DNA from 2 places in the Sphingobacterium sp. UBA2480 genome. Region 2 is predicted to be linked to the other one. Evidence: riboswitches for the same ligand, from Rfam matches in the RefSeq annotation. Region 2 holds a riboswitch; the other holds the start of a gene.
What was found. Region 2 has a riboswitch for thiamine pyrophosphate ahead of thiS (sulfur carrier protein ThiS). Riboswitches for the same ligand answer to the same signal wherever they lie in the genome.
Positions count from the first base shown of each region.

Region 1: another riboswitch for thiamine pyrophosphate. It lies ahead of thiM (hydroxyethylthiazole kinase); the one in region 2 lies ahead of thiS (sulfur carrier protein ThiS).

Region 1 covers NZ_DDPA01000007.1:816,208-831,409, reverse strand. Annotated here, with positions in the region: gene B3600_RS16590 (TonB-dependent receptor) at 1-842, opposite strand, end outside; gene B3600_RS16585 (Crp/Fnr family transcriptional regulator) at 1,279-1,908, shown strand; gene B3600_RS16580 (NAD(P)-dependent oxidoreductase) at 1,967-2,812, shown strand; gene B3600_RS16575 (dienelactone hydrolase family protein) at 2,931-3,674, shown strand; gene B3600_RS16570 (hypothetical protein) at 3,708-4,958, shown strand; gene B3600_RS16565 (VanW family protein) at 5,098-5,940, shown strand; TPP riboswitch at 6,004-6,096, shown strand; gene thiM (hydroxyethylthiazole kinase) at 6,179-6,982, shown strand; gene thiE (thiamine phosphate synthase) at 6,972-7,604, shown strand; gene thiD (bifunctional hydroxymethylpyrimidine kinase/phosphomethylpyrimidine kinase) at 7,601-8,440, shown strand; gene tenA (thiaminase II) at 8,427-9,083, shown strand; gene B3600_RS16540 (GIN domain-containing protein) at 9,325-10,068, shown strand; gene B3600_RS16535 (DUF1572 family protein) at 10,356-10,934, shown strand; gene B3600_RS16530 (helix-turn-helix domain-containing protein) at 11,085-11,972, shown strand; gene B3600_RS16525 (DUF2490 domain-containing protein) at 11,969-12,775, opposite strand; gene B3600_RS16520 (urea transporter) at 12,804-13,694, opposite strand; gene B3600_RS16515 (urease accessory protein UreD) at 13,705-14,502, opposite strand; gene ureG (urease accessory protein UreG) at 14,505-15,143, opposite strand; gene B3600_RS16505 (urease accessory protein UreF) at 15,156-15,202, opposite strand, start outside.
Region 2 covers NZ_DDPA01000007.1:1,241,746-1,256,947, reverse strand. Annotated here, with positions in the region: gene B3600_RS18520 (hypothetical protein) at 1-278, opposite strand, end outside; gene B3600_RS18515 (SRPBCC family protein) at 332-799, opposite strand; gene B3600_RS18510 (hypothetical protein) at 974-1,612, opposite strand; gene B3600_RS18505 (GNAT family N-acetyltransferase) at 1,815-2,669, opposite strand; gene B3600_RS18500 (DinB family protein) at 2,746-3,174, opposite strand; gene B3600_RS18495 (GrpB family protein) at 3,283-3,885, opposite strand; gene B3600_RS18490 (DMT family transporter) at 4,026-4,916, opposite strand; gene B3600_RS18485 (PLP-dependent aminotransferase family protein) at 5,028-6,440, shown strand; gene B3600_RS18480 (alpha-L-rhamnosidase) at 6,507-9,149, opposite strand; TPP riboswitch at 9,309-9,404, shown strand; gene thiS (sulfur carrier protein ThiS) at 9,465-9,671, shown strand; gene thiC (phosphomethylpyrimidine synthase ThiC) at 9,718-11,532, shown strand; gene B3600_RS18465 (thiamine phosphate synthase) at 11,529-12,146, shown strand; gene thiE (thiamine phosphate synthase) at 12,092-12,724, shown strand; gene B3600_RS18455 (thiazole synthase) at 12,721-13,491, shown strand; gene thiH (2-iminoacetate synthase ThiH) at 13,501-14,625, shown strand; gene B3600_RS18445 (HesA/MoeB/ThiF family protein) at 14,630-15,202, shown strand, end outside.

The sequences.
Region 1 (15,202 bases), 430 kb from region 2:
CCGTTTTTCATCAGACCGGTATTGTAACCTACTGTTGCCTTCATAAACATATCGTTACCAACAGTAGTGCGGACAAAACCACCTTCTTTCATTGCGGTAGATTGTGTCACGTAATTTACGGTACCGCCGACAGATGAAATCGCTAATTTAGATGATCCCAAACCACGTTGAATCTGCACTAAAGAAGCAATATCTGTAAGTCCCGACCAATTCGACCAATATACACTTCCATTGTCCATACCATTGATCGGCTGACCGTTCAACAAAAATGCGGTATTGGACTGATCAAAACCACGTGTTGTCATAGAAGACTCACCAAAACCTTTTGCCTGACCAGTGATATAAACCGACGGGGTATTAGCTAGTGCTGAAGTAATATCCTGTGCGCCTACCCTTTCCTCTAAATCCTGTTTACGGATCGTCGAAACGGCAATCGGCGTCTTTCTTCCCGCAGCAATATCAATAACACCATGACCAACAACAACAACCTCATCCAAATTTGTTGAAGATCCAGCCGTAAAAATTGGATTGATATTCAACGATTCCCCCGATTTCAGCATGATGTTTTCGAAAACAACAGGCGTTTCGCCAATGTAAGTTACCTCTACTTTGTAGGGGCCTCCTTCTTGAAGATTTGAAATTTGAAATTTTCCTTGGGCATCGGCTGAGCCACTTACAACTTGTCCACTTGGGATGTGGGTAATTTTAATGGTTGCTCCTTTAACCGTTTGTCCAGTAGCTTCTTTGACAACTCCTGAAACCGAACTAGTATTTGCTGTTTGACCATGAACGGCACTATAACTAGCAAAAACGAGGGCAAAAAAAAGTAAAGACTTTTTCATGTTAGATGTGATTGTTTTGTTTTTGTGGCGCAAAATTAGGAATTGATTGTCTTTTTAACTAATTTTAACAATAGGATTATCAGACCCTAGCGCTATACAAAACAAATCAGTTTTAAGCTTCCACAGAAAAACAGCTACTTCTAAAACAAAGAGGCAATAAAAAAACAGATTAAATAAAATAAATACAACACATTCATCACATTCTTAAAAAAACACTAAAAATAATCAGAATAACATTTTGTCTGTTTTGAATAAATCAAAATTTATGAATTTCACGATTTTATATGTTAGCTGCTGGATACGCCACACACAGCACAAAAAAACCGGTCTTTCTACACATTATTTCCACCAACATTCTTTTCCACCAACATTCTTTTCCACCCCCAGGGGATAAAATAAGCCCGTAAATAATTAACTTTAACTAAAATAATACCGTATGTTGTCAATCCAACAAGCTTATACAGGCATTCTTGAGCCAGAGTTAATTACTGCAATAGCCAAAAACGCACACATCAAAACGTTTCATGAGGGGGATCTCATCATTGATACCAATCAATACATCAAGTCGATGCCCCTTCTCCTAGATGGAGCAATAAAAATTGTCCGGGAAGATGAAGACAAAGGCGAACTGCTGCTCTACTATTTGGAAAAAGGTCAAACCTGTACGATGTCAATAGCCTGTTGTCTCGGAAATAAAAAAAGTGAAATTCGTGCCCTCGCAGAAAAAACAACAACGGTTGCCATGATTCCAAATGAGCTTGTCAACCTTTGGATGGGAAAATACCCCTCTTGGCGAAATTTCATCATATCAAGCTATTCAAGCCGTATGGACGAAATGTTACAAGCTATTGATAGTCTAGCTTTTTCCAATATGGAAGAACGAATCATCCAATATCTGAAAGCCAAAGTAAAGCTGAACAACGACCGAATACTTACCCTTACGCATCAGGATATTGCTTCTGACCTAAACACATCCCGGGTAGTTGTCTCCCGAATTTTAAAAAAACTGGAACAGGAAGATAAAATAGTGCTCCTTCGTAACGAAATCAGGGTATTAGTGGAATGACCAAAACATTTGTATCTTTAATAGACGTAAATTTCAAGAGCTATTAATGTAATTTTAGATGAAGATAGAAAAATTAGGATTTATAGGATTAGGAAACATGGGGCACCCCATGGCTAAAAACCTGGAAAAAGCAGGATTCCCCCTTTCTGTTTATAATAGAAACCGTGCAAAAGCAGCGGGCTTTGAAGAACAATCAATGATCAGAGAAGGTATAGCCGAATTGGTCGAACATGCTGATATTGTATTCTCCATGCTCACCAATGATGAAGCTGTCAGTGAAGTATATGAAAAAATCCTTCAAGGAGATATCAAGGGCAAATTATTTGTCGATATGAGTACCATATCCCGTAAACTCACCCTGTCTATCGCATCCAAACTCAAAGAAAAAGGAGCCGCATTTATAGATGCACCTGTGGCCGGCAGTACCAAGCCCGCGGCAGAGGGCACCCTGATTATTATGGTCGGTGGTGAACAGGAGGATCTTCATCGCGCCCGGCCATACCTCGAGCAGATGGGCAAGTCGATCAAACATGTTGGCGAAAATGGCCAGGGAATTGCCGCCAAACTTGCGATCAACTATTTTCTTTCAACGATCTATCAAGGTCTCGCAGAGACGATCTTATTTTCAGATAAACTGGGAATTCAACGGAGTGATATGCTCGAAATCATCAATGATAGTGCCAGTGGCAGTGGCGCAACAAAAGTCAAAACGCCTTTACTGATGGAAGAAAACTACAGTCCTGCTTTCGCGCTAGATCTTATGCTGAAAGATATTCGACTGGCGCAACAAGCCGGTGCCGAATATCCCCTCCTCAAGACATTACTCGATACCTACGGGAAAGCACACGACAAAGGTCTCGGACAACTCGATGTTATTGGTATTATTGAATCTATAAAGTCGTAACTTCAGGTTGACGACAGCGGAAAAAATGTACATTGAAAATTATATTTAGTTGAGATGGACTCCAAATTAGGTTCATTTCTGATCACACAAAATAATGAGCGGAACAAATTATTGACAGATGAAAACAGTTATGACACTATTGATGCTTACTATGGTCACGATGACTACGCAGGCCCAACAATTAAAACAGGTTCCTTACCAGGATGGTGAACAAAAACTCAACGGCATGGTAACCGCCAATAGGGCAAAAAAAGGCCCTGCTGTCTTAATTCTTCCTGCGTGGAAGGGAATTGACAACGAAGCGAAACAAGCGGCATTGCTTCTTGAAAAAGAAGGTTACATCGCGTTCATTGCCGACATCTACGGTGAGGGAAATATTCCTGCGGACAACACCGCAGCTTCGAAAATTGCAGGCCACTACAAGACGGACTATAAAGCTTATCAGCATCGCATCAAGCTCGCATTAGAACAACTGAAAAAAGAAGGCGCAGATCCGACAAAAATTGCGATCATTGGCTATTGCTTTGGAGGTTCAGGAGCATTAGAAGCGGCGAGAGCCGGCTTCCCCGTCAATGCCGTGATCAGTATCCACGGAGGCCTATCCAAAGCTGCCGATAGACCCAATGGTTCCATTAAAACAAAAGTACTCATTGAGCACCCTGCAGCCGATAAGAGTGTATCAAAAGAAGATTACGATGGGTTGGTCAAGGAATTAAATGAAGGAAAAGCAGACTGGCAAATAATTACCTACGCAAATTCTGGACATACGTTTACGAATCCCGAGTCAGCGGAATATAATCCCGTGATGGCCAAACGTGCCTGGGAGCACACCTTATTATTTTTGAAAGAAGTATTAAATTAAATAGCAAAGTCAACAACAGCAATATCGACCCAAATGAATTATAACGCGAAACTGCACATTTATCCGATTATCATTCAGTTGTTGATATTGCTGTTATATAGTCCCATTGCAGCATCGCAAACAGTAAAATCGTTAACAATAGCTAGCCCTACACAGGCAGTTCTGTTTGTAACCAATGAGTCCGATAAATCAACTGATTTTATCATGCGTTTACACGAAAAAAATGCTGCTGCGATTTTCAAGCAAGTACCTTTTAGCACAACAAAGTTACTGGTCACAAAAACCGATGCAAAAAAACTTACATTTAGCGTTAAAAATCAACAATGGACCATCAATGTATTGTCATTGAAACAACGTCATGCCATGATCTTGTTTGATGGCTTAGGCAAACCCAAGATCATATACGATAGTAATACCTATGTGGCAGCAGCCAAATCCATATTAAGCAACAGCACACAAGTTGCGTCAAAGAATCCTTCGTCACAATATAATGCCCAACATTTCTTTGACTCCATTGCACAAGTGCAATTTATTCCATCCAGGCAATATGCAGCGGCTATTATCGCCAATACAGCTCTCCCTCTTTACTACAGTCAGCGTAAAAATCAATGTGACGGCACGTACGTCATGCAGCAGTTTTCCGATGAAAATGAGGTGGAAACTGGAGCAATTGTGACGACTGTATATGAAGAAGGCAAAGAGCTCACATCCAACAATCTTTCCGGCGGAAATAATTATTTCAGCAAAAGATGCTATAATCAGTTCGGACTTATCGACTCCATACAGTACCTTCAAAACAGCAAATGGAGCAACAGCACCATTTACCGTTATCTCCCAAACGCCATTGTTTCCTACGATCCAACATTACAAACAGCGACAATAGACCACTTGAACAGCAAACTCCAGGTTGTAAAAAGAGAATCCATTCATTTTTTATACCAACGGATAGATTGGACCATTTACAGTTATGACAAACAGAATCGCATGAGTGAAGAGCTGTCGGGCAGAAATGATCAAAGGGAAAGTCGGGTCCGTTATGCGTATAGCGATCCGAAAACAAGTGATTATATACTACGCCAAACCTTCGATCAAAATGACCAACTCACAGCGGAAATCAAGCGATCCTACCGGGCCAACGAAACAGTTGATGAATTCTACTTCAAGGGGGTATTGCAACAAAAATCAATTGTAAAAGATTTGGGAAACTGTACGTATGAAAACCTGAACTATAACGGGCATGGGAAGATCACGGGCAAATACGTACAAACAAGAAAACAGCTATAGACATAGAGCGAAAAGCCAGTATACACCCGATGGAACAAAAGTTCTACCCCCTATACAGTAAAAACACAGGACAAAATCAAAAAAAGCGGCAAAAGATACATTTCTGCATTAATTTTGATAGCGATAAATAAACATCGTATTGAAAAAAAGAAAACTGATCAGTCAACAGCACCCCTTGCTCTATTTTTTTGCAGTATGGGTAAGAAGAATGCAGCGAAAAGCCGTCTGGCTATTTGACGACAAAAAATACAGCAAAGTTAAATCAGCTGAAAAACTTCCCTTTCGTATTAAAAAGCATCAGTCTGTATTATTAAAAAAGCTGGGCGAAAATAATATGCAATTGCAGATCAACAAAGTGACCAACCTGAAAATTGCAGCAGCACAGATCAATGCCATTCTGATCAGACCGAAGGAAACCTTTTCATTTTGTAAACTCGTAGGGCTCCCCACCGTAAAGAAAGGGTATCTGCCCGGCATGGAGTTATCCTTCGGTGAAGCAAGGGCGGGTATTGGCGGTGGAATCTGTCAAATATCCAATCTCATCCATTGGCTTGTTATCCATAGTCCACTCACCGTCAGCGAACGTTATCATCACTCCTTTGATCCTTTTCCTGACGATGGTCGCGTTTTGCCATTCGGCAGTGGGGCTACCGTATTTTATAACTACCGTGATTATCAATTCACCAACAACACGCCTTACACCTTCCAGATCAACCTCTGGTTTACAGAGAAATGTTTAGAGGGCGAATTGAGGATCGATCAGGAGCTGGATTTTGCATACCATGTCGTTGAAAAAGAACATCAATTTCTTAAAATAGACAACCAGTTCTTTCGTAAAAATGAGATTTGGCGCGAGAAGTTTTTAAAATTTCAGGGTGGAAAGATTTTAGAAACAGAACTTTTGACCAAAAATTTTGCCCGGGTTACTTATACCCCTGTTGAATATATTGAAATTAGTGCCGATCAAAATCCGGCCGATTAATTTAACAAGCTAAGTGATCGAAAAATGACGGATATGAAAAGTCCTCTTTTTTGTTTAAATTTGGTCTGGCTTTGGGGGTATTCTGTATAGAATTGAGATAGTCCCTTTGAACCTGATTCGGTTTATACCGGCGTAGGGAAAAGCAAAAATCCACTGTACAGCATACTCCTTTACTGCGCAGTCTATCGCTCTTCTTCCCTCCAAGGCTACACCGTACATCTTAGCATATGTAAAAAGAATGGAAGATTCAATTATCAATTTATTAGCGCAGCTGAGGGTCGAAAAACCCCTTGTACACAACATCACAAACCTAGTCGTGATGAACAATACGGCCAACGCACTGTTAGCCCTAGGAGCGTCCCCCGTAATGGTACACAGTCCTTTAGAAGTACGCGAAGTTGTCGATATTGCGCAAGCTCTTGTTATTAATATCGGCACCTTGAGTGAAGATACAGCCGAAGCTATGCTGGTTGCTACCGAACATGCCAATACCATTGGACGGCCATGGGTACTTGATCCTGTTGGTGCTGGGATATCAGCATTCCGCAATGATTTATTAGCCAATCTACTGGATCTCAAACCAACGGTTATTCGTGGAAATGCATCAGAAATCATGACGCTGTACAATTTCAACCAACCGAACACAAAAGGAGTCGACAGCACGACAGCGAGTAAAGATGCGCTCCGATTTGGCCAATTATTGCAAGAGCAAACCGGTTCCATTATCTGTATTTCCGGAGAAGTAGACTATATTCTTTCCGAACAATACAGGGTTGAAGTCTTTAATGGCAACCCTTTAATGACACAGGTAACTGGACTTGGCTGTAGTGCTACTGCACTTATTGGTGCATTTCTAGGTGTTACAGACCAATATGTTGAAGCAGCTGTTGCCGGCGTTTCCATTTTGAGCTTGGCGGGAGAACTCGCAGCCCAAACAGCAGCTGGCCCGGGTACCTTGCAATTGAATCTCTATGATGAACTCTATAAGCTCAATGCAGAACGTCTAAAATCAAAGCTCAAGATCAAATGTTATGCGCATTAATCCGCTTTTTCCCTACCCTTTATATTTGGTAATTTCTGAGCGGGACTGTTATCCTCAACATTGGCTCAATGTCGCCGAAGAAGCCATCATTGGTGGAGTCGATCTTATTCAATTACGCGAAAAAGCTAACGATCCCGCTACATTTTTGGATAAAGCCATGCGTTTGAAAAAACTGACCGATCGTTATGGTATTCCGCTCGTGATCAATGATGCCGTAGCAATCGCTGCAAAAATCGAGGCATGGGGAGTACATGTGGGTCAAAATGATTTGCAGCCGCTCCCTATTCGCGAAAAATATGGCGATAAATTAAACATAGGCTGGTCCATAGAAGATATGCAACAACTGGAAAGTCCACAAATGTACGCCGTCGACCACCTCGGTGTAAGTCCCATTTTTTCTACGAGAACAAAAATGGACACGATTACTGAATGGGGAATTGCAGGTTTAAAACAACTTCGGAGTAGGACGGAAAAACCATTGATCGCTATCGGAAGGATGAATTTACAAACTGCAGAAGAGACCTGGAATGCCGGTGCAGACTCCATTGCAGTCGTTTCGGCCATATGCCAAAGTCAAGATCCCAGAGCTGCCAGTGCACAACTAAAAGAACTATTAAAATGACAAAAGATAAAAAATACCGCGTCCCTACCGTACTCAGCATTGCGGGGTTCGATGGTAGCGGTGGTGCAGGTATACAAGCAGATACCAAAACCATATCTGCATTAGGTTGTTATGCCATGAATGTGTTAACTGCCTTACCCGTTCAGAACACACAAGGTGTAAGACGTATTTATGACATTCCTACAGCAGCCGTCCAGGACCAATTAGATGCTATTTTTGACGACATCTATCCCGATGCAATTAAAATAGGCATGGTACACCATATTGAACTTGTGGAGCTTATTAGCAGCTATTTAAAAGAATATAAAGGGCCTATCGTATTTGATCCAGTCATGGTCTCGACCAGCGGACACAAGCTGATTCACGACGATACGATTCAGGCCTGCATAGCACTTCTTTTTCCTTTGGCAACGCTAATTACACCAAATTTAGATGAGGTAAGTGTCTTAGTAGACGAAGTTATTGACACGGTTCAGAAAATGGAAAAAGCGGGAAATAGCCTACTGGCGAAAGGTTGTCAATCCGTTTTGATTAAAGGCGGGCATCTCCAAAGTCAAGAATTAACATCCCTATTGTTCCAGCACAAGAATCCACCAATTGAATTCAAATCTCAAAAAATTAACAGCAAAAATACACATGGTTCCGGTTGTTCGCTTTCTTCAGCAATTGCGAGCCATTTGGCACAAGGCGTTGGTCTCGATAGCGCGGTTGAATTCGCATTGGCCTATATACACGCAGCAATAGCTGGTAGCAAAGACCTCATCATTGGCAAAGGAAATGGGCCATTAAATCACTTCCACAATCCGATTAAACTTATTCAATATGAACTGGACTGATCATGCCTGGGATTCAATAACATCAATTTATTCAGATATACTCACTATGCCGTTTATTGTTCAGCTTAGTGATGGTAGTCTTCCCCTGGATAAATTTCAATTTTACATGCAGCAGGATGCTTTCTATTTAGAAGAATTTGGCCGTGTGCTCGCCTTTATAGGTGCAAAAAGCGCGGATAACCAACAAGCATTGGACTATTTCGAATTTGGTCGCAATGCGCTACTTGTTGAACGGGCATTACACGAAAATTACTTTCGGGAATTTGGTTTAAGTCCTGCCGACAAGAGCAACAAAATCGAACCAACCTGCCATCATTATGTTCATTTTCTTAAAAGCGTAGCCGCTTTCGAGAGTATTGAGGTTGCTATGGCGGCAACACTCCCCTGTTTTTGGATTTATAAGGAGGTCGGAGATCACATTGTATCGACAGCAAATACACAGGGAAATCCCTATTCCAAATGGATAGCAACTTATAGCGGTGAGGATTTTGCACAGGGCGTTATCAAGGCGAAAAACTACGTTGACAAAATTGCAGCAGAAACTACTGAAACAAAACGGGAGAAGATGCGACAAGTATTTATAACAGCTTCCCAATTAGAGTATCAATTCTGGTTAGCAGCCTACAAACGAAGAGTCTGGTAAACAAACTATTGTCCGATACCGAACAGTTGATGTTCAAAAATGAGCATGAACGAAAATAGCACTCAGGAACAAAACTAGTGTTAATCAGTATTTTAAACGGATTTAAAGTTTTGGCATTACTATTATACTATAGGTGGCAGTTAACGATAGCGCGTATGCATAAGTGCATAAGAAACGATAAAAAGGGAAATTAAAATGAAACTTTCAGTAAAAATAAATTTAAACTAATAACAGAAAAATAATGAAAAGAATCTTAACCATTGCCTTTATTTCATTTTTATATGTAGCTCAGGCACAAGAACGCGAAACACGTAAGATCACTGCTCCAGATGGCATTTCATCGGCAACTTCATTACGTGTAGATTATATTCACTCTAATCGCAACGAAGTTATTGTTGAAGCAGATAATCCCGAACATTTATCCCTTATCGAAACGACTGTAAAAAACGGTACACTGTATGTACAGTATAAAAGAAACAGTTCAATCAGAAATGCGAGAAACAATCGCGTAACTGTTTACTCAAGCAAGATACCGACACGCTTTTCGGCATCATCCAGCAGTTCGATCTATACCGATGAAACGATTAAGGCAAACAAAATTTCTGTAGACGTATCCTCCTCCGCAAAAATATCGCTTAAAAAATTAATTGCTGATGATATCAACCTTTCAACGAGCTCTTCTAGCAAGTTAACGACAGATGTCAGCAGTAAAAATTTGCAAGTATCGGCAAGCAGTTCGTCTAAGCAGGAAATTGCGGGTAGCGCTTCAAATTTAAATTTGAACACCAATTCATCCGCATCGGTTGACATGAGCCGTTTCTCGACAACAAATGCCCAAGTACAAGCCAATTCGTCTGCAAATGTTACGCTCAGCGTGAAAGAAAACTTACAGGGAAATGTTTCTACATCGGCAAGAATTGCGTTAAAAAATCAACCAAAAAATGTCCAAGTTGACAAATCAACAAGTGGCAGAGTAGTATTGTAATTTTTAGTGTGGTCTTTAAAAAAGACTGTTTATTTATGTTTAATGTTTAGTTAGCTTAAAGGTGATACATACCCCAGTATCACCTTTGCTTTTATTAGCATTTTTGCTCACACTTCTCCTTCTCCTTCTCCTTATAAATTCACACATTTATCACCTCAAAAAACTGTATCAGGAAATTAATGACATCGATAGCAAAACCAGATTTCAGCTAAAAAAATTATTTTAGGTCTCGGTTTCAGGACATTTTTGTATATTAATATTCATATAAATGCCAAACTTTCGACGCAATGGACAATTTTTTAGCGACTTGTATCAAGCAATTTCAATATTATAAATCTTTGGGTGATAAAACATTGGCACAGTTAAGCACTGAACAACTCTTTTGGCAACCCAATGATTCGAGCAATAGCATTGCATTAATTGTTAAACATTTAGGTGGAAATATGCTTTCCCGATGGACCGATTTCCTCACCACAGATGGCGAAAAACAAAATAGAAACCGCGACCAGGAGTTTGAGAACAGTTGGGTAGATCGCGATGAGCTTATTACCTATTGGAATGCTGGATGGTCCTGTCTGTTTCAAGCAATTGAATCCCTCGAAGAAGAAGATCTCGCTAAAATCATTTATATCCGTAATCAAGGACATACCGTCATGGAAGCGATCTTGCGGCAGCTAGCACATTATCCCTACCACATCGGTCAGATGCTCTATATTGGGAAAATATGTTTGGATGATAAATGGACCTCCTTATCAATACCCAAAGGTAGTTCAGCGTCCTATAATAGGGAGAAATTCAGCCATGAAAAACAGCAACAACATTTCACGTCGGAGTTTATAAAAGGGAATCAGGACAATTTGTCTTAAATAAGCTTTTTCACTTAGTTAACACAATAATTACTTGATTGGAAAGCATCGGATGCTAACCTAATTTCCGCAAACTTTTAAGTATATTTGTCATACATACAACTATTCCTTTTTTTTGATTTCATTGGTAAGTAGGTTGTCTTTAAAACTATGAAAAATTCGATTAAGATCATCAACAATTACGAGTACAAAAAGTTATTTTTACCGGATGTTTCTGAGCACAATTTATTCAATGAGAATAAAATTCAAGTCTATCGAATCGAGAATTACCTCCGCAGTATCCTGATGCCTGTCATCCCCTATCGTACGACGTTTAATTTTCTCATTTTTGTAACGAAGGGGTCCCTGACCCAACATCTCGAAAGCGCATCTTATACCTTAACCGAAAATCAAGTCATTAACATCAAACAAGGTAATATTACGGCTACGCTGGCAATCTCTGATGATGTAGAAGGTTTTTTCGTGGTTTATGAAAATGAAATTGTAACTGATATTGAGCTTGGCATAAACGATATTAAATTTTTCAATTCCCATCCTTTTACCACACTTAAACCACATGTAGCACATTGGATCCAGCAAATGTTGATGTTATTGGAAGAGGAACTTTTTACCGAGGGCCGCGTAATGGAAGTCTGCATATCCATGATGCAGTGTATCCTATTGAAGGTGATAAAATCGGATATAGAGACTAAGGCGCCGATGAGCCGACAGCTCGATATTGCTTTCCGTTTCCGCGAATATGTACAAAAATTTCATATCGATCATAAAAACGTGTTATTCTACGCCAATTTATTGCATATTTCAGAAAACTACCTCAATAAATGTGTAAAGGAAGCGACAAATAAACCTCCGAAGCAATGGATTAGTGAAATAAGTATCTTACATAGTCAGATTCTGCTCCAGGATGCTACGAGAGATATTGCCGGTATAGCCTTTGAATTGAAATTTCAATCGCCCTCCTATTTCACCAGGCTATTCAAAAAAATCACTGGGTATTCACCCAGTGACTATCGGAAACATAAGTTTATGGCGGGCTAATGCTTTTTACGGTAAGGTAAATTCCAGATTAAATCTACGGCTAAATAATGAACCCCAAAATCTACTTTGTTATAGCCTTTAATTAAGTCATTCATATAACCCAGATCCAATCGCAAAGGTGTCTTTGGAATATCTGTCATGTAATAAAAACCCAAACGGGTCTCTTTATAGCCAAAGCTAGACCAGGTACTAACAGGTTCGTAGAGCTTGCTGATTGCAAAAAGTCCTTCAGCGCTCAACGCCAATTCCTGCTTATTTTTAGCCGAAATTTTGAAATTTAGCTGCGACTTCAAGCGGGTCCTAAATTGAAAATTCTCTTCTGCCTTTTGAAAATCGGCTGTAAAGAACTTTCGGAACTCTTGCCTTAATGTATTTTTCCATTTCAAACGATCATTAAGGGTCAATGTATACGCATATCGTCCATACAACCTAAACTCTTGCTCAACACCTTCGTTATGATATGGGGCAGCCTCATCGTAAACGTTTTGGCGACGATAACTCAACGCATAACTATATTGTTGATTTTTAGCAAATTTATGATAGACCTCATGGTTTAACACCCAAATAGCCTGCTTGTGAAATGGATTTGAATCGTCGGGTGTACTTTTAGTTCCCAAACCAATATAGGTCAATGCTTCCTTCGTTCCAGCACTGTCTAATTTCCTACGCAAGCCCAAAACCGACCAAGATGCGGTCCTTGCTTTTCCTAATCCCGGCGGACTGACTTGTCCGTACACAGTATTTACATGAATTCCCAATAAGAGCATTATTGGGAATAGTTTTATTAAACGAAATTTAAACATACATAAAATTTTAGTTCACAAAAAAGGACTAGGAAGTCCCTTCAGCTGATGAAAACCTATTCACCAACCATTTATCGATAAGTTTGACAGGGTGCATAGCCCACATCGCAAAAACAAATGGAAAAGTCAATGTTGTCCATCCGTTGTGAATCAAAAAATGATCGAAATATGTTGCGATAATCGTTCCGATTAGAACATATACACCATCTCTAACGCGGGGGCCGCTTAGGGCAATTCCAACCAAAACCGCATTGAAGCTAAAAATGCCATTATTGGTCATATCTACAGATTCATGGCCATGGTGCGATATATAAACACTGATGATAACAGCAGCGAAACCGTAAAGTGCGCCCATGGGATTGCTCAGGAAAACCCCGATGAAAAAGATCAATCCAGCAATTAAACTACCCTGAAAAATAACCTGACCAAAGGCATGGCCTTCAATTAGGAAGTCATCCATTTCCTGAATATCAACAAAATGCTCGGGTACAGTCCGCAAGGCCAGTTCTGGAATACTCAACACATACAATGCGATCCAGGTAATTAAGATAAAAGGAAATGTAAATACCGGCAGATTCTTCTTTAATGCAAACCCCATCAAAATGGTGGTCAACGCAGATCCTACGATTAAGGCTCCCCATACCCAAACGTTTGTCTGGAAATAGAAAACCAAAGCAATACCGTAAAGCGTAGCATTAAATCCGAAAAGTCCATCATTGATATGATCCTCATCAAATTTCATCAACTTGGCCGTCAGTACGCCTACGATGTTAGCGAGAACCCCTGCAAAGCCCATAAGTGCCGAATCATAAATAATGGCTCCGATAAATAAGATACCCGTCCAAATGTTACCCTGTAACATAATCTGCCCAAATCCTTTAAAAAAAGCTTTTATAAAAGCTAGGATGTTATTTTTCATTGGAATATAATTAGTTGTTATTCAAAAATATGTTGCCCCATAGTGCGCTTTGCATTTCTTTAAAAAGAAGATAAAGCTGTTCGGCACCGTTACCTAAAACGCGAACCATAAAACCGTCATGCTGCAATTCGCTAATCCCAAACGCGACGTCTTTGGTTTCCCCGTACTGTTCATGGAAAGCCTCGATCCAGTCGCTTGGATTCAAGCCGGCACTATTCAGATAGATCAACGTTCCCTGGTGCGTATAGCCTTCCAAAATACCCAGACCTTGTATAGGCATACGATCTGGCTGAAGCAATACATTATCCTTCACCACGAGCCTACCATTGACATAACATTCTGTCAGATTTTGAAAGTGATTGTACATAAACTCTTCACCGGACATTTTCCGGCCACAGGTCACGATTTCACTCAGCAATAAGTGACAATTTGAAGCAAGATGTACAATGTTATGGCTCAAAAAATGAGACGAATGCTGAGGTACGACGGGATGGGGTACATAAGAAAAAACAGCATTTTCGCCTACATTCACTTCCATCGTTTGGGACGAATGACCTTTCATATGAAACAAACGCTGATAAGCCTGCGTTTGTAACTGTAACTTAGACCCCGGAGCAATATCAACTTGAATACGATGGTCATCTCCATCCAACAAACCAGGCGATGAACTCATAATCATCAAGTACGCTGCATTGTCTTTTTGATATTGCCCAACAGGAACGATACGAAACGGTTGTGTCGCATATGCATCTTTTAAAAAGGATTTTCCTTCGCGATGTGCTATCTTAATAGCTAAAGAACAAATCATAATTAACGTAGTAAATTAGGTTCCTCAATATCTTGAAGGAGTGCGTATTTTTTAATCCAGCCTACGATCTCTTCCAAACCATCGCCGGTTTTTAGATTTGAAAACAGGAATGGAGAACCTTTACGCATTTTACGTGCATCATGTTCCATCACTTCTAGGCTTGCGCCCACATAGGGTGCCAAATCTTTTTTATTAATCAACAACAGGTCTGATCTTGTAATTGCCGGCCCACCTTTACGAGGCATTTTTTCACCTTCGGCAACATCAATGACAAAAATGGTGATATCGGCAAGATCCGGACTATAAGTAGAAGTCAGGTTATCACCACCACTTTCAATTAAAATCAACTCCAAATCCGGGAAACGGCTAGCTAGTTCATCTACAGCTTCGAGATTCATACTCGCGTCTTCCCGTATCGCTGTATGGGGGCAACCGCCAGTTTCCACACCGATAATTCGTTCACGGGGAAGCAAACTATTTTTGGCCATATATTCCGCATCTTCCTTGGTATAAATATCATTCGTAATTACGGCAAGATCAATTTCATTCATCAACCGTCTGCTCAATCGTTCCAATAATGCTGTTTTACCAGACCCTACTGGACCACCAACCCCTATTTTAACATATTTTCTATTTTCCATTTTAATTGTTTTTTAAGAAATATAAACTCTAGAATATAATCGTTCGTGTTGCATGCAAC
Region 2 (15,202 bases):
CAAGAAATCAAGAACCACCATCCGACTTTTAAAACTACTTTATCTTTTTCATTTGTCTGTCTGACAAAAGGACCAAAATAAATTACAAATCCAAACAACCCCAAATAAATGAGACCCCATATGGAAAAGGCATATCCCGCAGGTGTAAATAGATTTTGATATTTAGCAGAAATTGTTGCCATGGTCTCCCCATTAAAAATCCCCGTATTGGATAGGTAATTAATGATCACAGTGATGACCAAAGCAACTCCATTGCTTATTTGATAAAATTTCTTCATTGTAGACTACTTCTTTCTTTTCGGTCACGTGAACTGCAATAGATTCGTTACCACTAATTCTGAGTTTGATTAAATAATTTTTCTAAAACCTGATGACGGTAATCGAAGATTCGCTCCAACTTCCTTTTAACAAAAATTCCATGCACAATTGTGCCTAGAATCCCCAAAGGCAATTCATAGTCAACCCTGTCTTTCATGAGTACCCCATTTTCGTTTGGAATAAATTCATGAAAATGATTCCAATAGGCATAAGGTCCCTTTAGTTGGAAATTAGTAAAACTTTTATTCTTTTCCACCTGCGTTATTTTGGTCTTCCACTTCAGCGGAAACCGAAGAATCGGAGATACCAAATAATCGATGATCATTCCTTCAAAAATTTCTTGTTGATCACAGTCTGAGGTGACTACAAAACCCATATCTTTTGGAGTAATTTCTGAAAGATTCATGGGTGACGAAAAAAATGCCCATGCGGTATCCATATCGCAGGTCAATTGCTGTTCTCTATATAATTTGTACCTCATCTGATTTGAGCTAACTTTATTGCTTGCCAATATAACAATATTAATGCAATTTAGTTTATTATTACACCATAAAACACCTTTACGAGGTACTGAATCGGTGTTATAAAGAATATTTTTACACAAATACATTATTTAAATTGAAGCTAGCTTTTAAAGCATACTTTTTATCAATGGCTATTTAGCAGCAATATCCTTTTCCAATGCTTTTACGAGCGCCTTTGTATAACTTTTAGAAAAATCTGCTAAGCTGGAAGGGTTGATCGTTTCAGACTGTACACTCCAAAGCAGTTGTTCGGAGCTAACATCATATAGATTGCTTTCCAGATAGTACATTTTATCCGTCGTGTAATAACCAGGATCGTATGCAATTGGGTACCAATGGGAGTAATAGCTCCAAAAATTACCATACCAACCAAATCTCGGATAAGGCATATAAGGCCCATTTCCCGGTACATATCGGGTCTCGCTGGCTTTGTCGATCAGGGTAACAGTGAAAATGGCATCTGCATTCAAACTGTGTACTGCTTTCATCACTAAATCTTTGTTTTGACTTTCATCTTTGGTAAACGTCCGTCTAAAAACGTCGCTGCTTTTAATAGCCTTGTAGCCATGCATGGAAGCTGCTTCTGCCAAATTGGATTCAATGACCTCCTTTGCTTTAGCGTGGTTTGTCATTGCAATAATGAATATTGTTTGGTATTGTTTGGGAGTAAGGTCTCTATTTTTATAGATATCTGTTATCCTTGTTGAAGTGCTACAAGCCAACAACAATAAGCTTGAGACAATTGCGATTAAAAATGACTTCGATTTCATATGTTTTAAAAATTAGTGTCGTTTAAATTGTTGAAGAGCGTCTTTTCCGAGGGATGGTAAAATTACACCAGTAAATAGAATTATAATGGACAGTTTAATAGCACATCCTATCTAACCTTTTGTTAAACAACACTTTTACAACAACATTTGTTTTCACAATTATTGATCGTAAATGAAATACTTTAATTTTTAATTGATATTATCAGAAAATCATCTTGACCATTTCAATCTGGTTGATTGTGTTGACCAGGCCTTGTCTTTGTAGAAATAGTTGCAAGTTTTTGGCTTTTTCATCAACGTTAGTAATTTGTACCTTTGCGCTGGACACAAATACTTTCAGCTCGGATAAAAGCTGTGTTGCAATACCTTTCCGCCTATGCTGCTGTGCTACCGCAATTTGGTAGATCCGCCTATTGGACGAATTGAACAAGATATATCCCACCAAATCGGAGCCAATAAATGCCCCCAACCCTTTAAGCTGAATTAATTCACTACGCTCACTTCTATTTTGCCAGCTGGGTTCAACATCCCAAAAAGACTGCAAAATATCCCAAGAAAAGTCATGGATAGACTGTATACGGATAGGCTGTGTTCTGCCAGATAAAGCACCCATCTTTACATGAAGTTCTCCTCCAAAGCACAGTAATCTACGGCCTTTAACAAAACCATTTTTTTCATATACCCGAATAGCACGTCGATTACTTTCTATCACTTCCAATAGTAATTTTTTCACGCGATACTCTCTGAAGGATGGCTGCATAAATCTGTACATTTCACCGACTAATCCGCTGTTCCGATAGGCGGGCAAAACACCTGTACCAGCATTGTAGATCACTTTACTACCCTCAATTTCTCGCATGCCATGCATGATAAAAGCTACCAGTTGTATTCCGTCAAAAACACCAACTGACAAGTCCATTAAAATATCCTCGCCTCTGATCTTCGACTCCAATTGCAATGCGTCTAACTGAAATGGTACAATATAGTCGGCAAAAGCTCCATTAATTGCATTTAATAAGTCAGCACTATCTCCCGCTTTCAATTTCCGTATCTCCATCCCTTATTTTTTATGGACTATTAAATTTACTGATGCCTGAACAAAGAGCTCTCATGCTATCCTTTCCTAAATTTTTTCATTCGGACAAAATCTGATTTCTGTGATGCTTCAAATGCACCACATAGTCAAGCATTAAAAATTCGAGGCTATGGTCATTACAAGTCCTTTGAATCAATTTGTTCGCAATTACCTGCTTAAACAAAAACAACAATTGTTCGTTTACCGATCGCCATAGATTGCATAATTTCTCGGTCTCAGCATGTTGGTAACCTGCAGATGCACAATAGGCTACCTGATCATAGTATATTTTTGGATTTTCTTCAAATTGAGCTCTTATAAACCGTTGGTAATTAACAAAAGCGCTATCGACTAGATGACCCAGAATCTCTTTTTTGCTCCATTTATCTGGTTCTAATTTGCGATTAAAATCGTCATCATTTATTTCCAAAATTTGCGAAGAAAACTTCTGAATAATATGCTCAAATTCTTCCAATAATGTATTCATACCTAAATTTAGCTAGTATAACCTTAATTTCTTACCAATTTAATCCGATGCATCCACGCTGCTTGTCCAAGGTTCTCATTGTAATACGATTCTATTGTTCCGCAACCTTTATTGTACCATTCCACTATTGTACCATTCCACAGCTTTTGCTTCATGCTCTTTCAAAAATTCATCTTTCGCATCATTATAATCGTTACCATCTTTCCATTGCTGCAGTACCAATTTTTCTTTGAGTGCCTGATAGCGATCTCTTACATTGTCGTGCGTACGCAGGTAATCGCGAAAGGCTATATGGCGCAACCAGTGTTTTGATTGCAAGGGTATGCTATGGATATGTGCTACTCGTAACGAATGGTCATGCAATCGTGCAGGAATTTCATCGCCAGGTGCGATTTGCTCTGGTAATCCTAATACTTCAGGACGATCAATCAGGGCGATAAAAAAACGTCTGTAAGGCATATCCTCATTGTATTTTTCATAATATACATAGCAATTGTCCCGCAACAGGAGCGGAATGCGATCAAGATCGTTTTCTTCCTCTAAACCGATCAATATATCAATGATTGGTTTGGCAGACAATCCCTCAATGGCCGTACTGCCTATGTGATCAACCCTCGACCTTATTGGTTTCAACAACGTAAAAAGTTCATGTTGAATACTGTCAAAATTCGCTTTCCATATCGGATTATAAGGTTCAAACGGTAAAATCATACGCTGTTTTCTTTGCCAATACAAGATAAATACACATCATTCGATCAAATACGCCTCGAATGATACCCTAAAAGTTAAAGTTAATAAATTTATCGTTTTCCGAGAGAGCCTATAATCCAGTTCTCTTTTTTCTAATGCATTTATCGGGCAAATCTCTTCGTTCCAACGACACAAAGAATAACAGCAACTGTTACGGCCAGCATGCCAACACCGACTTGTTCATGAAGAAGCCCGGCGGCTAAAGCCAGACCGAAAAAAGGCTGGAGTAACTGTAATTGTCCGATGGTCGCCGTGCCACCTTGGGCAAGTCCTTTATACCAAAAAACAAAGCCAATAAACATACTGAACATCGACACATAGGCTAAACTGGCCCAGGCCCCGATAGGCACAGTGTCAAAAGACGATGGAAGGTAGACAAAGGTAAGTGGCAACATCAACGGCAGCGACAAAACCAAGGCCCAGGAAATGACCTGCCAGCCCCCTAGCGTCTTGGTCAATTTTGCACCTTCAGCATAGCCCAAACCACAGAGAATGACCGATAAGATCATTAAAACGTCGCCTAAAGGTGAGGCTGTTAGTCCTTGTGCCAGCGCATAGCCGATCACCAGTAGACTCCCTAAAGCAGAGAACAGCCAAAAGATTGGCTTCGGACGCTCGCCACCGCGTATAATACCAAATACAGCTGTCGATACGGGCAAAATACCGATAAAAACGATGGAATGTGCGGACGTGATGTGCTGCAGAGCCAAAGCGCTTAGTAAGGGAAATCCAACGACACATCCTATTGCCACGATGCATAGCGACCCCAATTGCTTTCTTTCTGGACGTTTTTCCTTAAAAACCATCAATGTTATCAGTGCCAATATGCCTGCAATGGAAGCCCTTGCTAGTGTAACAAATACAGGGTCAAACGCTAAAACGGCCATGCGTGTTGCCGGCAACGAACCGCTAAATAATACCACACCAATAAAACCATTTAACCAACCGCTTGTTGTATTTTCCTGTAATTTACTTATACTTAATTGCGCCATGTATCAATCTTTTACACAAAGTTCGTCCATTACAAGAATTAAGCACAGTCACAGTTTTTGATAATTCAATGGACACAGTTACCTTTGAAGACGAACACTAATCCTTATTTGATGAAAAAAGACTATTTGTATCATGAAATAGCAGACAATATTGCCAATAAGATTAAATCAGGCGTCTTAAAAGCTGGCGAAAAACTACCTTCGGTGAGGAACCTAAGCGCTGAACACGGTATCAGTATAAATACCGCAAAAAGGGCATTTCTAGCATTGGAAGAACGTTCTCTTATACAGTCCAAGCCCCAATCCGGCTACTTCGTTAGTCCTCCAAACTATTTGCAACTTCCGTTGGCGGCAGCCAGTCAACCTATTCCAATCGCCAACAACAGAGAACCGGATCAATTGATGAATAAGGTGTATTCAACCATGGGACGTCGGGACTTAACCTTATTTTCAATCGGTGTTCCTTCCGGAAGTCTCCTACCTACCGCAAAATTAAAAAAAGAAATCGTCCTCGCTACACGGGAGCTCAGCGATGGTGGCACAGCATATGAACCCTTGCAAGGCAATATAAAATTACGTCGTATGGTGGCCGTACGTTCATTGGCCTGGGGTGGAAATCTCAATGAAGATGATGTCGTTACCACCAACGGCTGTATGAATGCTTTAGTTTTGTGTCTGATGGCCTTAACCAAACCTGGAGATACACTGGCTCTGGAAAGCCCCTGCTATCCGGGTATCCTCCAACTTGCCGTCAGTCTAGGGCTTAAGGTGCTGGAAATAGCTACGGACCCCATCATAGGAATAGACATTGAAGCCCTCAAAAATCTATTGCCCCAAATTAAAGTCTGTTTACTGGTCCCCAATTTTAACACCCCTTTGGGTTATTGCATGCCGGATGAGCATAAGCGGGAAATTGTGGCATTGCTGTCAAAACACCAAATTCCGCTAATCGAAGATGACACCTACAGCGACCTCCATTTTGGCACCCAACGCCCCAAATGTTGCAAATCTTTTGACCGGGATGGCAATGTCCTCTGGTGTGGATCCGTTTCTAAGACGTTGGCTCCAGGCTTCCGTGTCGGATGGGTTGCTCCTGGAAAATACAAAGAGCAGATTATCAAACTAAAACTGATCCATTCCCTGTCATCTACGGCGATCATCAATGAGGCGGTTGGAAATTTTCTATTAACTGGAAAGTATGAAAACCACCTGCGTAAACTTCGTAGATCATTAACGGAAAACTACCAGCACTACGCTGCCATCATTTCGGACCATTTTCCGGAAGGCACTAAAATTAGCCGTCCACAGGGTGGACTTGCCCTTTGGGTCGAGTTTCCAAAACACATCGATACAGGCAAGCTATATAACTATGCGCTTAAACTACAGATCAGCATTTCACCGGGGCGGATTTTCACCTTACAGGATCAATTTCACCATTGCATGCGTCTCTGTATTGGTTTACCCTGGAGCAATGAACTCGCTTTAAAATTAAAACAGCTTGGTAAACTTGCAAAAGCACTCTAATACATAACATGATAAGAGCATAATACCAACGGTCGGGGCAATGAAACAACAGATCGGAGCCTATGATTACTTGAGTTCCAGCTCCAGCCTATGTTTACCAGCGTCCAATTGGACGACATCGCTACTGCTAATGCTAACATTATCCGGCGGATAAAATGTCGCCGTGGCATTTGCGGGTATTTGGATATCATAAACAATCTTTTTATCCTTTAACTTCCATTCGGAAACAATTTTACCGTAGGGTGAATCATAAGAAATAGAAGATTCTTTCAGTTCCTGGGGAAAGATGGGTTTTAAGAGCACATGTTTAAATCCAGGTTGTTTAGGATCTGGCAGAATCCCGCCGATAGATTTAAAAAACCAACCACCGATTTCGCCAAACATCATGTGGTTGTCTGAAATATCACGGGTTGCTTTTAAATCCCAGTTCTCCAACAATGTTGTTGCGCCATTTACAATCCACCATCCCCAAGACGGATAAGTATCTTGTACCGCAACCTTATAGGCTGTCGTTGCATAACCGTTATCTTTTAACGCATTCAATAATGCTTTTGCACCCAATACCCCTACATCTAAGTGAAAGTTGGTCTCTTCCACTTTCTTATTCAGGCTGGCTGCAACCCGGGCTTTCATTTCGTCAGGTACCACACCCCAATAGAGTGGAACACTCAGTTCAGTCTGTGTTCCATTGCTATAAATACCCTTGGAAGCATCTAAAAATTTAGCGTTGATGGCCGTCTTAATTTTTCTGCTCAGCAGTTCATATTTTTGTTGATCTGCTGTGTATCCAAACAATTTAGCCGTAGCAGCCAAGATGGTCGCATCCACATAAAAATAAACCGAGGAGGTCAACTCCAGATTCGACTGTGACTTCACTGGCACCCAGTCTCCACGCCCAAAAGTCGTCAACCCAGATGGGCTGATTCCGTCGACATAATCGACATAGCGTTTGATATTAAGATAGCATTCTTCTAATGCAAGTGGGTCTCCATAAAACTGATAGATCTGCCAGGGAATGATGGCAATGGTACTTGTCCAATCCAAACCATTCGCTGTACCATAACCCCATCCCCCAGTTGGAATAATATCGGGTAAGACACCGTTCTCCTGTTGCTCATCACGATGATCCGCCATCCATTTTTCATAAATTGTTATCCCGTCAAAATTGTACAAAGCTGTTTCAATCGCAAGGTGCCCATCCCCTGTCCAACCGTTCTTTTCGCGCTGCGGACAGTCTGTCGGATAGCCCATCAAATTGGACAAGTAGGCATTGTTGGTCGCTTCCCATAGTTTGTTGACCAACGCTGATGACGTCTTGAGCTGTCCAATAGCGGGCACATCACTATGCATAAAATAAGCGGTCACAGCCGAACTATCCAATGCAATTGCCGCACTACTACTAATTTCGACGTAACGAAATCCTTTGTAACCGAACTTTGCCATAAACTCATCATTACGACCGCTTAAGGTAAGAATGTCCGTTTGAAAGGGCTCCTTTTCCTTATCGCCCCGGTAATAAACATCAATATTGGACAGGTCAAGACGCCCATCTGCCGACAATCGTTCACCATGCTTGATACGTAGCATAGTCCCTGCAGCTCCTTTGACTTTAACTTTTGTAATCCCAGCCATATTCTGACCCATATCGAAAACATAAGTACGTTGGTCTATCTTTGTCACTGATTTGGGCTTATAGGACTTCACGAGCCGAATCGGTACCATCTGTTGGGAAACGATATGTGCAGATGGCGCATTTCTATACTGAACAGCCTGCCAAGTTGAATCATCATATTTAGGTTTGTCCCAGTTGGGTATTTCCAGTCTTGCATCATAATGCTCACCAGTGTAAATATTATTATAAGTAATTGGTCCCGAAGCTGTTTTCCACTGCTTATCTGAAACAATAGTTTCTACTGTACCATCTGTATAAACGATTTTCAGCTCAAAACAGAATGTTGGTCGGGCCCGCCACGGTGCTTTATCAAAGTTCCAAACCGCCAGTGGTTGGTGATTATACCAGCCATTCCCCAAAACAACGCCAATAGCGTTCTCTCCTTGTTGGAGCTGCTGGGTTACGTCCGTCACGACATATAATGTACGCCGGTCGAATCGAGTATACATTGGATCCAGGCGATGGTCTCCTACGCGTTGACCATTCATGGAAAGTTCATATAGCCCTGCTGTGGCAATATACGCGCGTGCAGACTTTATCGGCTTATTTATCTTAAATTCTGTTCTAAAATAAGGCGTTTCTCGCGCATGAATATCCTTATTGTCGCTAATCCATTTTCCTTTCCAAAGGTCCATTCCCATCATTCCAGTTTCGAACGATGCTATTTTAGAGCTTGTTGATATACCATCCTTATCCCATACTTTAACCTTCCAGAAATACGTGGTCTGTGGCTTTAACTGTGCGCCGTTATAGGGCACTAACATGGACGAGCTGAGCTGTTTGCCACTATCCCAGCTATTTTTCGTCTCCTTCAGTAGTGCCAGCGAATCTTGCCCTAAAAGGATCTGATAAGCCTGTTGTACCGCACCATTACGTTGGTCCTCAAGTCGCCAGCTAAGTCTCGGCTGGGTTGCATCGATACCCAATGGATTGACCAGATGTTCGCATGTCAACTGTACCGCGATGCAGTTGCTTTTAGGTTGGGCATAAGTGCTGTTCGTTATACACAACAGTATTGTCAATAAAATCCTACGCATGAAAAGATACTATTCTTGGTGGTTGTTAAATTGTTTTAGCTGATTTAAAAATCTAATATATCAAATATTTTCCACATGGTGACCTGTACTTTCCTGCACGATATACCTCAGGCAGCAAAATAAATTCTTGCAACTTTCATAAAAATAACCTTATATTAGTCGCAACTTTAGGGGTGTCTGCTCATGCAGGCTGAGATTTTACCCTTAGAACCTGATCCGGATCATACTGGCGTAGGGAAAAGTGAGCTGTCTACAAGGTGCATTGCTGCGCCTTTGTGTAGCCATTCCTAAAGTTTTACCAAAAAAAATTAAGGAATGGAACTTACAATAAACCATCAAATTCGATTTTTCGATCCCGCACTTACGTCACTAGAAGGCTTGTTACTTTTGGAATTATCTGGCAAAACCCAGGGTGTGGCTGTAGCCATCAACAACCAAGTCATCCCCAAAAAGGACTGGGCTACGACAACACTTAAACCTTATGATCAGATTATCTTAATCACTGCATCTCAAGGCGGCTAGCCTTTCAAAAAAAATCAACCGAGTAATTCACCACAATACAGAAAAAATGACAGCTGAAACAATTACGCAATCCCCCTTTCCAAATGCAAAGAAAATTTTTGTAGCCGGAAAACTATTTCCTATTCAAGTCGCTATGCGTCAAATCTCCTTGAGCCCAACCAAATTAACGAATGGACAGATCGAAATTAATCCGCCGGTAACAATCTATGATACTTCTGGGCCTTATACAGATGACACCATCCATATCGATATCCGCAAAGGACTCCCTCGCCTTCGCGAGCAGTGGATCTTGGATCGTCAGGATGTCATACAGTTGGCTGGCATCAGCTCTGAATATGGACAAAAACGACTTTCTGATCCAACGTTGGACGAACTCCGATTTGCCTATAGCCACAAACCGAAAGTAGCCTCCGCCGGCAAGAATGTCACCCAATTACATTATGCAAAGCAAGGCATCATTACCCCGGAAATGGAGTATGTTGCTATCCGGGAAAACCAACGTATTGAGCAGTTGGAAGCTAGTACCCCTGGAATGGATCATCAGCATCGGGGGCAAAACTTTGGTGCGAGAACACATGATAAAGCTATTACACCAGAATTTGTCCGTGAAGAAATCGCCGCCGGAAGAGCGATCATACCCAATAATATTAATCACCCTGAAAGTGAACCCATGATTATCGGACGCAACTTTCTTGTTAAAATCAATGCCAATATTGGCAATAGCGCCGTAAGTTCAAGCATAGAGGAAGAAGTTGAGAAAGCGGTATGGGCCTGTCGTTGGGGGGCTGATACCATCATGGATCTATCCACTGGCAAAAATATTCACGAAACCCGCGAATGGATTATCCGTAACTCGCCAGTCCCAATCGGTACAGTACCGATCTATCAGGCGCTCGAAAAAGTAAAGGGGGTGGCCGAGGATCTTACCTGGGAAATATTCAAAGATACCTTGATTGAACAGGCCGAACAGGGTGTTTCGTACTTTACCATACACGCCGGCGTATTGCTTCGTTATATCCATCTCACGGCATCCCGAGTTACTGGAATTGTCTCCAGAGGCGGCTCTATCATGGCCAAATGGTGTCTTTTTCATCACAAAGAAAATTTTCTCTATACCCATTTTGAGGAAATATGCGAAATTATGAAACAATATGATGTGGCTTTTTCACTTGGCGACGGTCTTCGCCCCGGAGCTATTGCAGATGCAAACGATGCAGCTCAATTTGCGGAGCTCGAAACCCTGGGCGAACTCACCAAAATCGCCTTGAAACATGATGTTCAGGTGATGATCGAAGGGCCAGGACATGTTCCTATGCAATTGATCAAAGAGAATATGGACAAGCAATTGGCCTGTTGTGACGAAGCGCCATTTTATACCTTAGGTCCCTTAACAACAGATATTGCTCCAGGCTATGACCATATCACATCCGCCATTGGAGCGGCTATGATCGGTTGGTATGGCTGTGCAATGCTTTGCTATGTTACCCCCAAAGAACACCTGGGTCTACCAAATAAAAAAGATGTCAAAGATGGTGTAATCACCTATAAACTAGCTGCCCATGCGGCCGATTTAGCCAAAGGACACCCTGGTGCACAATATCGTGATAACGCCTTGAGTAAAGCCAGATTCGAATTCAGATGGGAAGATCAATTCAACCTTTCCCTTGATCCAGATACCGCACGGGAATATCATGACGAAACATTGCCGGCAGATGCGGCTAAAGTTGCGCACTTCTGCTCCATGTGCGGTCCCAAATTTTGCTCGATGAAAATAACGCAGGAAATCAGGGATAGTGCCGCCCAGGGGATGCTGGAAAAATCACAGGAATTCATCGCACAAGGAAAAGAGATCTATTCATGATTATTGCATTGACAGCAGCAGAAACAATCCGTTCTGAACAGGCGATTATAGCAGCGTTGTTTAAAGAAGGTCTTGATATTCTGCATTTGCGTAAGTATCATTTTACAGACTTACAAATGTCGCGATATATAGAAACTATAGCTCCTATATACCGCGACAGATTGGTTCTACACTCACATGCGCATCTATCGGCTGAGCTTGGGATTGCACGAATCCACCTGAACGATAAAAGTAGACTGCATGAATCTGCAAATCAACTGGGGCCTACAACAATCTGTTCAACATCTGTGCATGATATTGATCAATTCAATAGCCTTGATGAACGTTGGGCCTATGCTTTTTTCAGTCCATTATTTCCGAGCATCTCAAAAGTGGGGTATGGAACGCATAATGCAAGACTAGGTCAACTCCCGTCACGCGCCAACTTTGCTGTTCGTCTCATCGGTCTTGGAGGGATAAACCAAGACAACTGTCTTATTCCGATGCAGCAAGGTGCAGATGGAATTGCCTTATATGGCACTTTATGGAAACATCGGGATCCTATTCAAAATTTTATTGCATGCAAACAAAAACTATGGAAAGACTCCAATATATCTCACAAGGTAAAACTATAAGGGAACAAAAAAACAACATGCTGAAAGCGCTGGATGCGGGGGCCAAATGGATACAGATCCGATGGAAGGAAGCCGAGGAAAAAGATCTTTATGCGCTCGCCGAAGAGATCAGGCAGGCTTGTTCCGAATTTGGTGCCAGCTGTATCATCAATGACCATCCTTCGCTTGCAGCAGCTGTAGACGCTGATGGGGTGCACTTGGGACTGGACGACTGCAGTGTAGCAGCTGCCCGGCACCTATTGGGTGCAGGAAAAATAATCGGCGGTACAGCCAATAGCTTTGCCAATGTAAAGCAAAGAATAAGTGAACATTGTGACTATATCGGGCTCGGGCCATTCAACTATACCACGACAAAACAAAAACTAAGTCCCCTACTGGGGATTGCAGGATATGAAAACATCATCCAACAAGTCCGCCGAGAAGGCCTAACCCCTATTCCAATATTCGCAATTGGCGGTATAAGCCAACTTGAAGATATCCAACATCTATTAGAAATTGGCGTCTACGGTGTAGCACTCTCGGGAATCGTAACCAAGACTCCAAACATTGTTTCATCCATCAATAAAATTTTACTATGAGCAACCTACATATAGCCGATTGCGTATTTGAATCCAGATTATTTCTCGGTACGGGCAAATTCGGTAATCTCACGGAAATGAGCGATGCCATTGTGGCTTCGGCTTCCCAATTGGTCACCGTCGCCCTCAAACGAATCGACCAGACCGGCTCAGACGACAGCCTCATCAGCGCGCTCGATCTGGCGGCAATCCATTTGCTTCCCAATACTTCGGGAGCACGAACAGCTGAAGAAGCAGTACTTGCGGCTCAACTTGCTCGCGAAGCACTGGAAACAAACTGGGTGAAATTGGAAATTCATCCCGACCCACGTTATCTGCTGCCCGATCCTATTGAAACCTTACGCGCAACCGAATCACTTGCTAAATTGGGTTTCGTCGTCATGCCCTATATTCACGCAGACCCGGTACTTTGTAAACGTTTAGAAAATGCAGGCACAGCTGTCGTTATGCCTTTAGGTGCCCCTATTGGAAGCAATAAAGGGCTGCGTACCTTGGACTTTCTCGAAATTATTATTGAGGAAAGTAATGTCCCAGTGGTCGTAGACGCTGGAATCGGAGCGCCTTCCGATGCCGCTAAAGCCATGGAAATCGGAGCTGATGCGGTGCTTGTCAATACGGCAATTGCAGTCTCTAATAATCCGATACGTATGGCCGAAGCTTTCAGAGAGGCCGTTATCGCTGGACGGAAAGCTTATGAGGCCGGATTGGGAAAGATAGGCTCCCACGCAATCGCTTCGAGCCCCCTAACTTCATTTTTATTTGATTGATAATTCACTATGACAGATTTCAAAATGATACGCGATGAATACTCCTGGGATAAGGTCCATGCACAGATTTATGACGCTACTGATCAGGATGTACAACATGCGTTAGAAAAAGACCATTTAACGCTCTCTGACTTTAGAGCGCTCATCTCACCGGCTGCAGCACCATATCTGGAGCAAATGGCACAAAAAACCCAACAAATCACGCAACGTCGTTTCGGTAAAACCATACAGCTCTATGCCCCGCTTTACCTGAGCAATGAGTGCCAAAACATCTGTACATATTGCGGTTTTAGCATGGACAATAAAATCAAACGCAAAACGCTGAGCAACACCGAACTATTACTGGAAGCAATGGCACTTAAAGCCATGGGAATCAATCATATCTTACTGGTCAGCGGAGAAGCCAACAAAACTGTCGAGATCACTTATTTCCTAAATGCTATTCGGCTTTTAAAACCTCATTTTTCACAGATATCCATTGAAGTACAGCCATTGGAAGAATCCGAGTACCGATTACTGCAGGCAGCCGGAGTCTATGCAATATTGGTCTATCAGGAAACCTACCATCGCGAAGTTTACAAACAATATCATCCGAAAGGAAAAAAGTCCAATTTTGACTATCGTTTGGATACGCCTGACCGTATAGGCCGGGCGGGAATCCATAAAATCGGACTGGGCGTATTACTTGGGCTGGAGGACTGGCGGGTGGACAGCTTTTTCACCGCGGCACACATCGCCTATTTACAAAAACAATATTGGCAAACACGCTATTCGATTTCCTTTCCACGCCTGCGACCAGCCGCAGGTTCTGTTGAGCCAAATTTTCATTTGGCAGACCGCGATCTACTGCAGTTGATCTGTGCATACCGCCTGTGGAATGAAAATTTAGAAATCTCCATTTCCACCCGAGAGAACGAAACCTTCAGGGATCATATCATACCTATTGGCGTAACGACCATGAGTGCCGCTTCAAAGACCAATCCGGGAGGCTATGTTGTTGATCCGCAAGCTTTGGAACAATTTGAAGTAAGTGATGAAAGAGATATGGAAACAATAAAAAATCAAATCAGAAAGATGGGCTATTCTCCAGTGATGAAAGACTGGGAGAGCAATTATGCCGGTATAGTACGTTAAATACATGAAAAATAACATTTTTGATCGCTATAGCAGACAGATTTTTATTGAAGAGATCGGCGTTGCCGGACAACGGAAGATTATGGATGCCAAGGTATTGGTCGTCGGTGCAGGGGGACTCGGGAGCCCTGTCGTTCAATATTTAGCCGCAGCTGGTATAGGCAAACTTGGCCTGGTTGATTTTGACAGGGTTGAAATCCACAATCTAAATAGACAGATCATTCATTCCGAAGATAATATACACCAGGCAAAAACAGAAAGTGCCACAGCCTATATACGGCAACACAATAGTACAATTGATTTTGAGCCCTTTCAGGTAAAAATAGATGCAGACAACGCGCTAGCATTGCTCGCTCCCTATCATATCATTGTCGATTGCTGTGATAACTTTACAACACGCTACCTGCTTAATCATACGTGCCTACAACTCGATAAACCTTTGGTGTACGGTAGCATCTATGGTTTTGAAGGACAGCTGGCTGTCTTTAACTATCAGGGTAGTAAAAACCTATTGGATATCTTTCCAACGCCCCCCGATCCGGAACAGGTTCCAAATTGCGATAAAAATGGGGTGCTG